2 regions of the Paenibacillus sp. FSL H7-689 genome follow, and region 2 is predicted to be linked to the other one. Evidence: predicted binding sites of a transcription regulator. Region 2 holds the regulator's gene; the other holds the start of a gene.
The links. Region 2 encodes Rex, which represses fermentation and respiration genes when NADH is low (regulators of the CRP and FNR family bind a similar motif). Its sites were predicted from a motif close to TTGTGAAATATTTCACAA; they were not measured.
Positions count from the first base shown of each region.

Region 1: a site for Rex is predicted at 1,928-1,945, ahead of pflB (formate C-acetyltransferase). Genes of this name have one in related genera too.

Region 1 is NZ_ASPU01000054.1:75,988-80,111, forward strand. Features, by position in the region: gene pflB (formate C-acetyltransferase) at 1-1,845, opposite strand, end outside; gene adhE (bifunctional acetaldehyde-CoA/alcohol dehydrogenase) at 2,784-4,124, opposite strand, start outside.
Region 2 is NZ_ASPU01000011.1:42,380-46,503, forward strand. Features, by position in the region: gene C170_RS06645 (hypothetical protein) at 1-185, opposite strand, end outside; gene C170_RS06650 (cell wall elongation regulator TseB-like domain-containing protein) at 487-1,017, opposite strand; gene C170_RS06655 (amidohydrolase) at 1,057-2,364, opposite strand; gene C170_RS06660 (redox-sensing transcriptional repressor Rex) at 2,351-3,004, opposite strand; gene dinG (ATP-dependent DNA helicase DinG) at 3,223-4,124, opposite strand, start outside.

The DNA of each region.
Region 1 (4,124 bases), on a different contig from region 2:
CCCTGTTTTCTTACCATATACCACGTTGGAAGTGATCGTCAGAACGGATTGTGTTGGAACTGCGTTACGGTAAGCTTTGTGCTTGCGAATCATGCCCATGAAGTTCTCGACCAGTTCAACAGCAATGCTGTCTACGCTGTCTTCATTGTTACCGTAACAAGGGAAGTCTCCTTCGATTTCGAAATCAACAGCGATGCCTTGTTCGTTACGAATTGGTTTTACTTTGGCATATTTGATCGCACTCAGTGAATCTGCTGTAACCGACAGACCAGCGATACCACAAGCCATCGTACGTACAATATCACGGTCATGTAATGCCATTTCGATACGCTCATAGCTGTATTTATCGTGCATGTAGTGAATGACGTTGAGGGTGTTCATATACAGCTTAGCCAGCCACTCCATCATTGGTTTGAAGCGTTTCATAACCTCATTGTAATCCAGCACTTCGCTAGTGATGGCAGGATACTCAGGTCCAACTTGTGCTCCGGATTTCTCGTCACGACCACCGTTGATCGCATACAGGAGAGCTTTTGCCAGGTTGGCACGAGCGCCGAAGAATTGCATTTGTTTCCCGATCTTCATCGCCGACACACAGCAAGCAATACCGTAATCGTCACCGTAGATTGGACGCATCAGATCATCATTTTCATACTGGATTGAGCTGGTTTCGATGGATACTTTACTGCAATAATCTTTGAAAGCTTCTGGAAGTTTCGTGGACCAGAGAACAGTCAAGTTCGGTTCTGGTGCAGGACCCAAGTTGTGCAGTGTATGCAGGAACCGGAAGCTGTTTTTGGTTACACGTGTTTCACCATTCACGGACATACCACCGATGGACTCAGTCACCCATGTTGGATCTCCACTGAATAGTTCGTTGTAATCCGGTGTACGCAGGAATTTGACAATCCGCAGTTTCATTACAAAATGGTCAACCAATTCCTGAGCCTGTTCTTCGGACAAAATGCCCTCTTGCAGGTCACGTTCAATGTAGATATCCAGGAAAGAAGATACACGTCCCAGTGACATCGCAGCACCGTTTTGTTCTTTGATCGCAGCCAGATAACCGAAGTACAACCATTGGAATGCTTCTTTTGCTGTTGTCGCTGGCAAGGAAATATCGAACCCGTGCATATCGCCCAATTGTTTCAATTCTTGCAATGCACGAATCTGTTCAGACAATTCTTCCCGCAGACGAATGACATCTTCATCAATAACATCAACTTCGAGTGCATTCAGTTCGCCTTTTTTGTTACGAATCAGGAAGTCTACCCCGTACAAAGCTACACGACGATAGTCACCGATGATCCGGCCACGGCCGTAAGCATCTGGCAGACCTGTAATAATTCCTGCTTTACGCGCTGCACGCATGTCGGAAGTATAAGCATCGAATACACCTTGGTTATGTGTTTTGCGAATGTTTGTAAATATATCAATGACGCCCTGTGGCATTTCAAAGCCATATGCCTCACATGCGTCAATCATCATGCGAATTCCGCCTGTTGGTTGAATGGAACGTTTGAACGGAGCATCGGTCTGAACGCCGACAATCTGCTCTTTGGATTGATCCAGATAACCGGGTTGGTGAGAAATAATAGTACCTGGTGTGTTCACGTCAACGTCAAGGACACCGCCGTTATCCCGTTCTTTTTTGGTCAGATCAGATACGATCTCCCACAATTCTTTGGTATTCTGGGTTGCACCTGCGAGAAATGCTTCGTCACCGTAATACGGAGACAAGTTGTGTGCCAGAAAATCATTCACATCTACGGATTTGGTCCATGTTCCTTTGGTAAAGTTTCTCCAGCCTGTTTGTTGTTTGACATCTTTTTCAATCACCGACATCGTAATCCCTCCACTAATTTGGATTTCTGGACACATAACATCTTGCTTCATTCGTAGCATTGTGTGCCCAGAGCCGCGATTAATGTGAATTGTTTCACATAAACCGGAACATGTTCTCTCTACTTGGGAACCGGAACCGCGGGATGAATGTTTTTCTTACATTTTCAGTATACGACTTGGGGCTTTCATCATCTGTGATTTTTGTCACAAAGCCAGTGAACTAACTCACTCCACCTGCGCTGTGTCCCATTGACCCCTGTAAATTCACACTTAGCCACTGCGCGGGCAGAACAACTTCCGATCGCTGTTATCCCCGGATTTTTTCAATTTTATATTTCAAAGGGGAAAATCCGGGGATAAAGGCGAACGCTCCGCTTCTTCAGTTTTTTCTGCCCACTCCGTTATTGTGTAAAGGGATGTTCAAACGGCCACATCACGGATTCCGTGTAACCTCTATAAGAACTATTGCTCCTCTATACTTGGTGCAAATCAAATCTTAGAATATACCCTGAAAAACAGATGCTCGCTCTTCTGTTTTTCTGCCCTCTCGTTATTGGTGACCACCTGGCTCAAACAGCCACGTCACGGATTCCGTGTAACCTCTCTAGAACCCTTTTGCTCCTCTATGCTCGGAGCAAATCAAATCTTAGAATAAATCCTGAAAAACAGATGCTCGCTCTTCTGTTTTTCTGCCCACTCCGTTATTGTGTGAACATCTGGCTCAAACAGCCACGTCACGGATTACGTGTAACCTCTCTAGAACCCTTTGCTCCTCTATGCTCGGAGCAAATCAAATCTTAGAATAAACCCTGAAAAACATACGCTTCGCTCTTCTGTTTTTCTGCCCTCTTCAGCATGGTGTGAAAGACGGCAATCGGGGCTCCCCTCTCGGGGAACCCTGATCTTCTTGCCGTAAGGCACGCTTCGTTCTAAATTTATTATTCAAACTTTCCGTAGAAAGCGTTGCGGTATACATCAGCCAGTTCAGTTACCAGCGGCAACTTCGGATTGGCAGTTGTACATTGGTCTTCGAAGGCACGGTCAGCCAGATAATCGACATGTGCTTCAAAGTCTTTGGCATCGAATCCGATCTCCTGGAACGATTCTTCAATACCCAAGATTTTGTTCAGGTTACGGATGGCATTGATGAGACTGGTTACGCCTTCTTCTGTCGTACGTGCAGGCAATCCCAAGATGCGGGCGATTTCGGCATAGCGCTCATCCGCTATAAAGTGTGAATATTTCGGGAACGATGCAAATTTGGTCGGTTTTTTCGCGTTGTAACGAATGACGTGTGGCATCAGAATGGCATTGGTGCGTCCGTGTGCGGTGTGATACTGACCGCCCCATTTGTGCGCCAAGCTGTGGTTAATGCCCAGGAATGCATTTGCAAACGCCATACCAGCAATTGTGGAAGCATTATGCATTTTCTCACGTGCCAGTTTGTCGCCTTGCAGTGCCGATTGCTCCAGGTATTGGAATACCAGTTGGATTGCTTTGATCGCAAGTCCATCCGTGTAATCATTTGCCATGACAGATACATAAGCTTCAATGGCATGAGTCAGTACGTCCATACCTGTATCGGCAACGGCTGTTCTCGGCAGGGAGTACACGAACTCCGGATCGACAATCGCTACGTCTGGAGTCAGCTCATAGTCAGCCAATGGATATTTGGTGTTACCTTGATTTTTATCTGTGATAACCGCGAACGATGTCACTTCAGAACCTGTACCGGATGTGGTTGGGATCGCTACAAATTTCGCTTTTACACCGAGACGTGGATATTTGTAGATCCGTTTGCGGATATCCATGAATTTCTGTTTCAGATCGTTGAAGTCCGTGTCCGGGTATTCATAGAACAACCACATGGCTTTGGCAGCATCCATCGGTGATCCACCGCCGAGTGCGATAATGCAGTCCGGTTGGAAGCGGCGCATCATTTCGGTTCCGCGATCTACCGTTGTTGTGGATGGATCTGGCTCAACATCGGAGAATACTTCGATTGCTACCGGCATTTGGCGTTGACGCAGATAGTGTTCTACCTTTTCAACATATCCAAGTTTCACCATCATGGCATCCGTAATAATCGCAACACGTGTGATGTCAGGCATTTTGGCAAGATACTGCGTTGCGCCTTTTTCGAAGTAGACTTTGTTCGGCACTTTGAACCATTGCATATTCACGGTACGGCGAGCCACCCTTTTCACATTGATTAAGTTCACAGCGGTTACGTTGGAAGAAGTCGAGTTACGTCCGTATGATCCGCATCCCAGTGTCAA
Region 2 (4,124 bases):
TCCAGTTTCAATTGTACGTCATTGCGGTTAATAGTTAATTGAACGTCATTGACTCCATCGTACTGGGTAACCATCTTTTCAATCGGATTCTGCACGGCCACCTGACGATATACAAACCAACCTCCAAACAACACAACGGCTGAAATGACGGCAGTTAAAGCAATAGGCAATACTTTTAGCTTCAAGTTAATTACCCCTCCCAGATTTTGGCCTAACCTACTGGCTTATTGGTATATACGAATATGTGCACATTGACTCCTGCGAGAATTTCGACAGGATTATTTGTTTTTGAATGTAACTTTGAGTACATATCTGAGTATATCACATCGTATATACATTTTCGAAGGCGAAAATATGAATAAATTATTAATTTTAACTATTTAAATCAAATATGTTTACAGACAACACAAAGAACCGGTTCAGTCGGATATCCGTCTGCCGGTTCTTTCATTTCTCTAATTCTCTAGTTATGTCACTCTATTTGTTCTAGCTGTTCGGGAGTGTGTAGACCAGGTCCACCTGTTCTCCGTTGCTAAAACGATAAAAGCGATAGTGGTTATGCGTACCGTCTTTATAATACACTTGCCACACATATATTCCATTCACAACTCCGGGCATGATTCGCTTAATCTCGCCGGCAGGAACTTCAGAACTGAAGCGATTGCGGATCTGCGCTTCGGACATGCCATTCTGCAGCAGCTCACTGTGTACAGCGTTTGCACCCTTAGCCGGTTGATTGTTTGCATCGAATTTAACCCAGACCATAACATCTTGGTTATCCTTATTTTTACCGATCAGTGTCCAGTAGATGTTGTCAGAGCCTTCTTTGTCTCCCCAGATGTACTTGCGCAATTCATCATAGGATGTAATGCCCAGTTGCTTCTGTGCTGCTTGTATGGCGAGCGCTTCTTCCTTACGTTGGTCCTGTGTGACATAGACGTAATAACGCTGAAGTCCAAACAGAATCAGAACCAGTGCAAGCAGCGAAATCCATATCCACTTCTTTTTTTTCTTCAAAAGCCGAACTTCCTTTCCCTATGATGCTCTGTCCTGCAATTAACGAGCAAGCAGACCATCAAATGCCAATTGAGACTCACGCAAAATGCGCTCTTCATCCAGCGTCAGACATTCGCCGTGTTTCACCACTTGTTTTCCATCCACCCATACGTGCTCTACATCTTTGGCAGAAGCCGAGTAGATGGTATGCGAGATCAGGTCTGTATGTGGATAGAAATGTGCCTGTTCAATGTCCAAAGCGATAAAATCAGCCTTCATGCCAACCTGGAGTGCTCCGGTATTGTTCAAGAAGATGGATTTGGCACCGTATGACGTTCCGAGGAGTAACGCTTCGCCTGCTGGCACTGCCGTCGGGTCACCAGATACACCTTTGTGGATCAATGCAGCCAGTCTCATTTCCTCGAACATATCCAGGTTGTTGTTGCTTGCCGGTCCGTCTGTTCCGAGTGACACGGTAACTCCTGCTTTCAGTAACGCAGGAACCCGAGCAACACCGGAAGCGAGTTTCAGGTTACTTCCCGGGTTATGGGATACAGCCACATCATGACGGGCCAAAATTTCAATCTCTTCGTCATTCAGATGCACCGCATGTGCAACCAGGGATGGACGGGAGAAAAAGCCCAGTTTCTCCAGATGTGCCACAGGACGCAGTCCATAATCAGCCACGTTCTGCTCCACTTCACGAAGCGTTTCAGACATATGTGTATGGAGAGGAAGGTTCAGGTCGTTCGCAACCTGCACAAGCTTCTCTATGTAGTCAGGAGGGCATGTATATGGTGCATGTGGCGAGATTACGGTTGTAATGCGACCATCTGCCTGTCCATTCCACTCACGTGCAAACGCTGCCGACTCCTCCAGCTTCCGCAGTTGCTCTTCTTCCGAGCACAGCCCGATTACACCACGTGCCAGTGCTGCTCTAACGCCTGATTGCTCCACAACTTTGGCAACTTGATCCATGTGATCGTACATGTCCAGGAAAGCTGTAGTTCCGCCTTTCAACATTTCAAGCACCGACAGGGAAGTTCCCCAATATACATCTTCTGAAGTCATTTTCGCTTCCATCGGCCACATTTTTTCCTGCAACCATACTTGCAACGCAAGATCGTCTCCGTGCCCTCTGAGCAACGACATTGCTGCATGACCATGCGTATTGATCAGACCCGGCAGGAAGAACAGTCCTTTTCCATCCACTTTGGTACAATTTTTGTCTCCATCCGGCAATGTCTCACCAATATGCACAATCTTGTCATCCTGGACAACCATGTATCCTTGAACCACGTTCCATGCTGTGCCGCCTTCATTAACGGCAAATTTGCCGTTGTGAATTACCCATCTATTTGTTGTCATCTTCCTCGTCGTCCTTTCCAGTCTCCAAGTAATAGGCCAAACTAAGCAGATCCGTTGTAAAGTCAGCATGGTGAATGCGGATATGCGGCGGTGTTTTTAGAATTGTTGGTGCAAAATTAAGGATCGCTTCAATTCCTGATTCAATAAGCTGATCCGCAACATTTTGGGCTTCCGTATCCGGAACCGTGATAATACCGATACGGATGTTTTCCGTTTTAACCGCTTCCGTCAATTCATTCATTGGTTTTACCGTCAAACTGTTGATTTGGCTACCAATCTTCGGTCCATATGCATCAAATACAGCAACAATCTTCATGTTGTCTTTTAGATATGCGTTGTAGTTGGACAAGGCTTGACCGAGATTACCCGCGCCTACCAGAGCTACATTAATTTGCTGATCGATTTTGAGAATGTGACGAATTTTCTCAATCAAATAAGATACATCATACCCGATCCCTTTACGACCAAAATCACCGAAGTAAGCCAGGTCTTTACGAATTTGGGCCGGATTCAGATCCAGCCTCTGTCCAAGCTCTTGAGAAGAAACAGTAGCCACCTCACGCTGATGCAACTCGTTCAAATAACGCAAGTATACAGGCAGACGGCGTACCACCGCTTCCGAAATTTTATCCGATTTCATTCTTGCTCCCCCTTACCAAGGCCACGATAAAATAATAGATGAAAAGATGAGCATCCTGTATAAACTCAAAGATAAACGTGACATTTTATACAGAATGCTCCTTGTAATTTAGGTTATAAGTTCTTACGTGCAACTGCTTTAATCGGATACGGAAATATCTAATAAAGTTTAACGCCAAACGATAGTGTCATGCAATGATATAACGAACAAAACAACCATTATTTTTGTTCATTAGCAGGTTTTTCCAACCACTCGGTAATTCGTGGAACCATCTGCTCCGTGAGCATGTGTTCCATTTTGGGACCAGGTAAAGAATATAAAAAGAATTTACCATAGTACGCTTCAATCACCCGTGTATCATAAACAATGACAATTCCTCTGTCCTTCGCTGTACGCACCAATCGGCCAAATCCCTGCTTGAAACGAATGACCGCTTGCGGCACGGACAGTTTCATGAACGGATTTTTCTTCTGTTCCTGAAGCAGCTCACTCTTGGCTTCCACCAACGGATGATTCGGTGGCTGGAAAGGCAGTCGCACAATAGCGAGACAGGTTAGCGCCTCTCCCGGGATATCTACACCCTCCCAGAAGCTGCTTGTACCCAGAAGTACCGTAGCTTTGGCATCTTGGAACCTGCGAGTCAGCTTGGAGCGGCTTCCACTGTCCACGCCTTGCCCAAGCAACGAGATGTCGTTACCAGACAGTGCCTCCTTCAGCGGATCATAGACCTGTCGCAACATCTTGTATGAAGTAAACAGAACCATCATGCGTCCACGCGTGGCAATTGCCGTCTCTGCGAGTGATCGCACCAGCATATTAACAAAGTGCGCATCACCCACACTGCCCTTCACACTCGGGAAATCACGCGGAATCACCAGAAGTGCCTGATCGCGATAGTTGAAAGGTGATGGCAGCATCGAAGTTAACAACCGATTATTCTCGGAAGCTTCCTGCAAGCCAAGTTGTTCAATCATGAACTGGAATGACTTATCTACCGAAAGCGTAGCCGATGTAAGTACAACACTTTTCTTTTTATCAAAAAATAAATCCTTAAGTTGTGCACTGACATCTACAGGTACAGCATACAGCTGAAGAGATTTACTTCGGAACTGACCGCTGG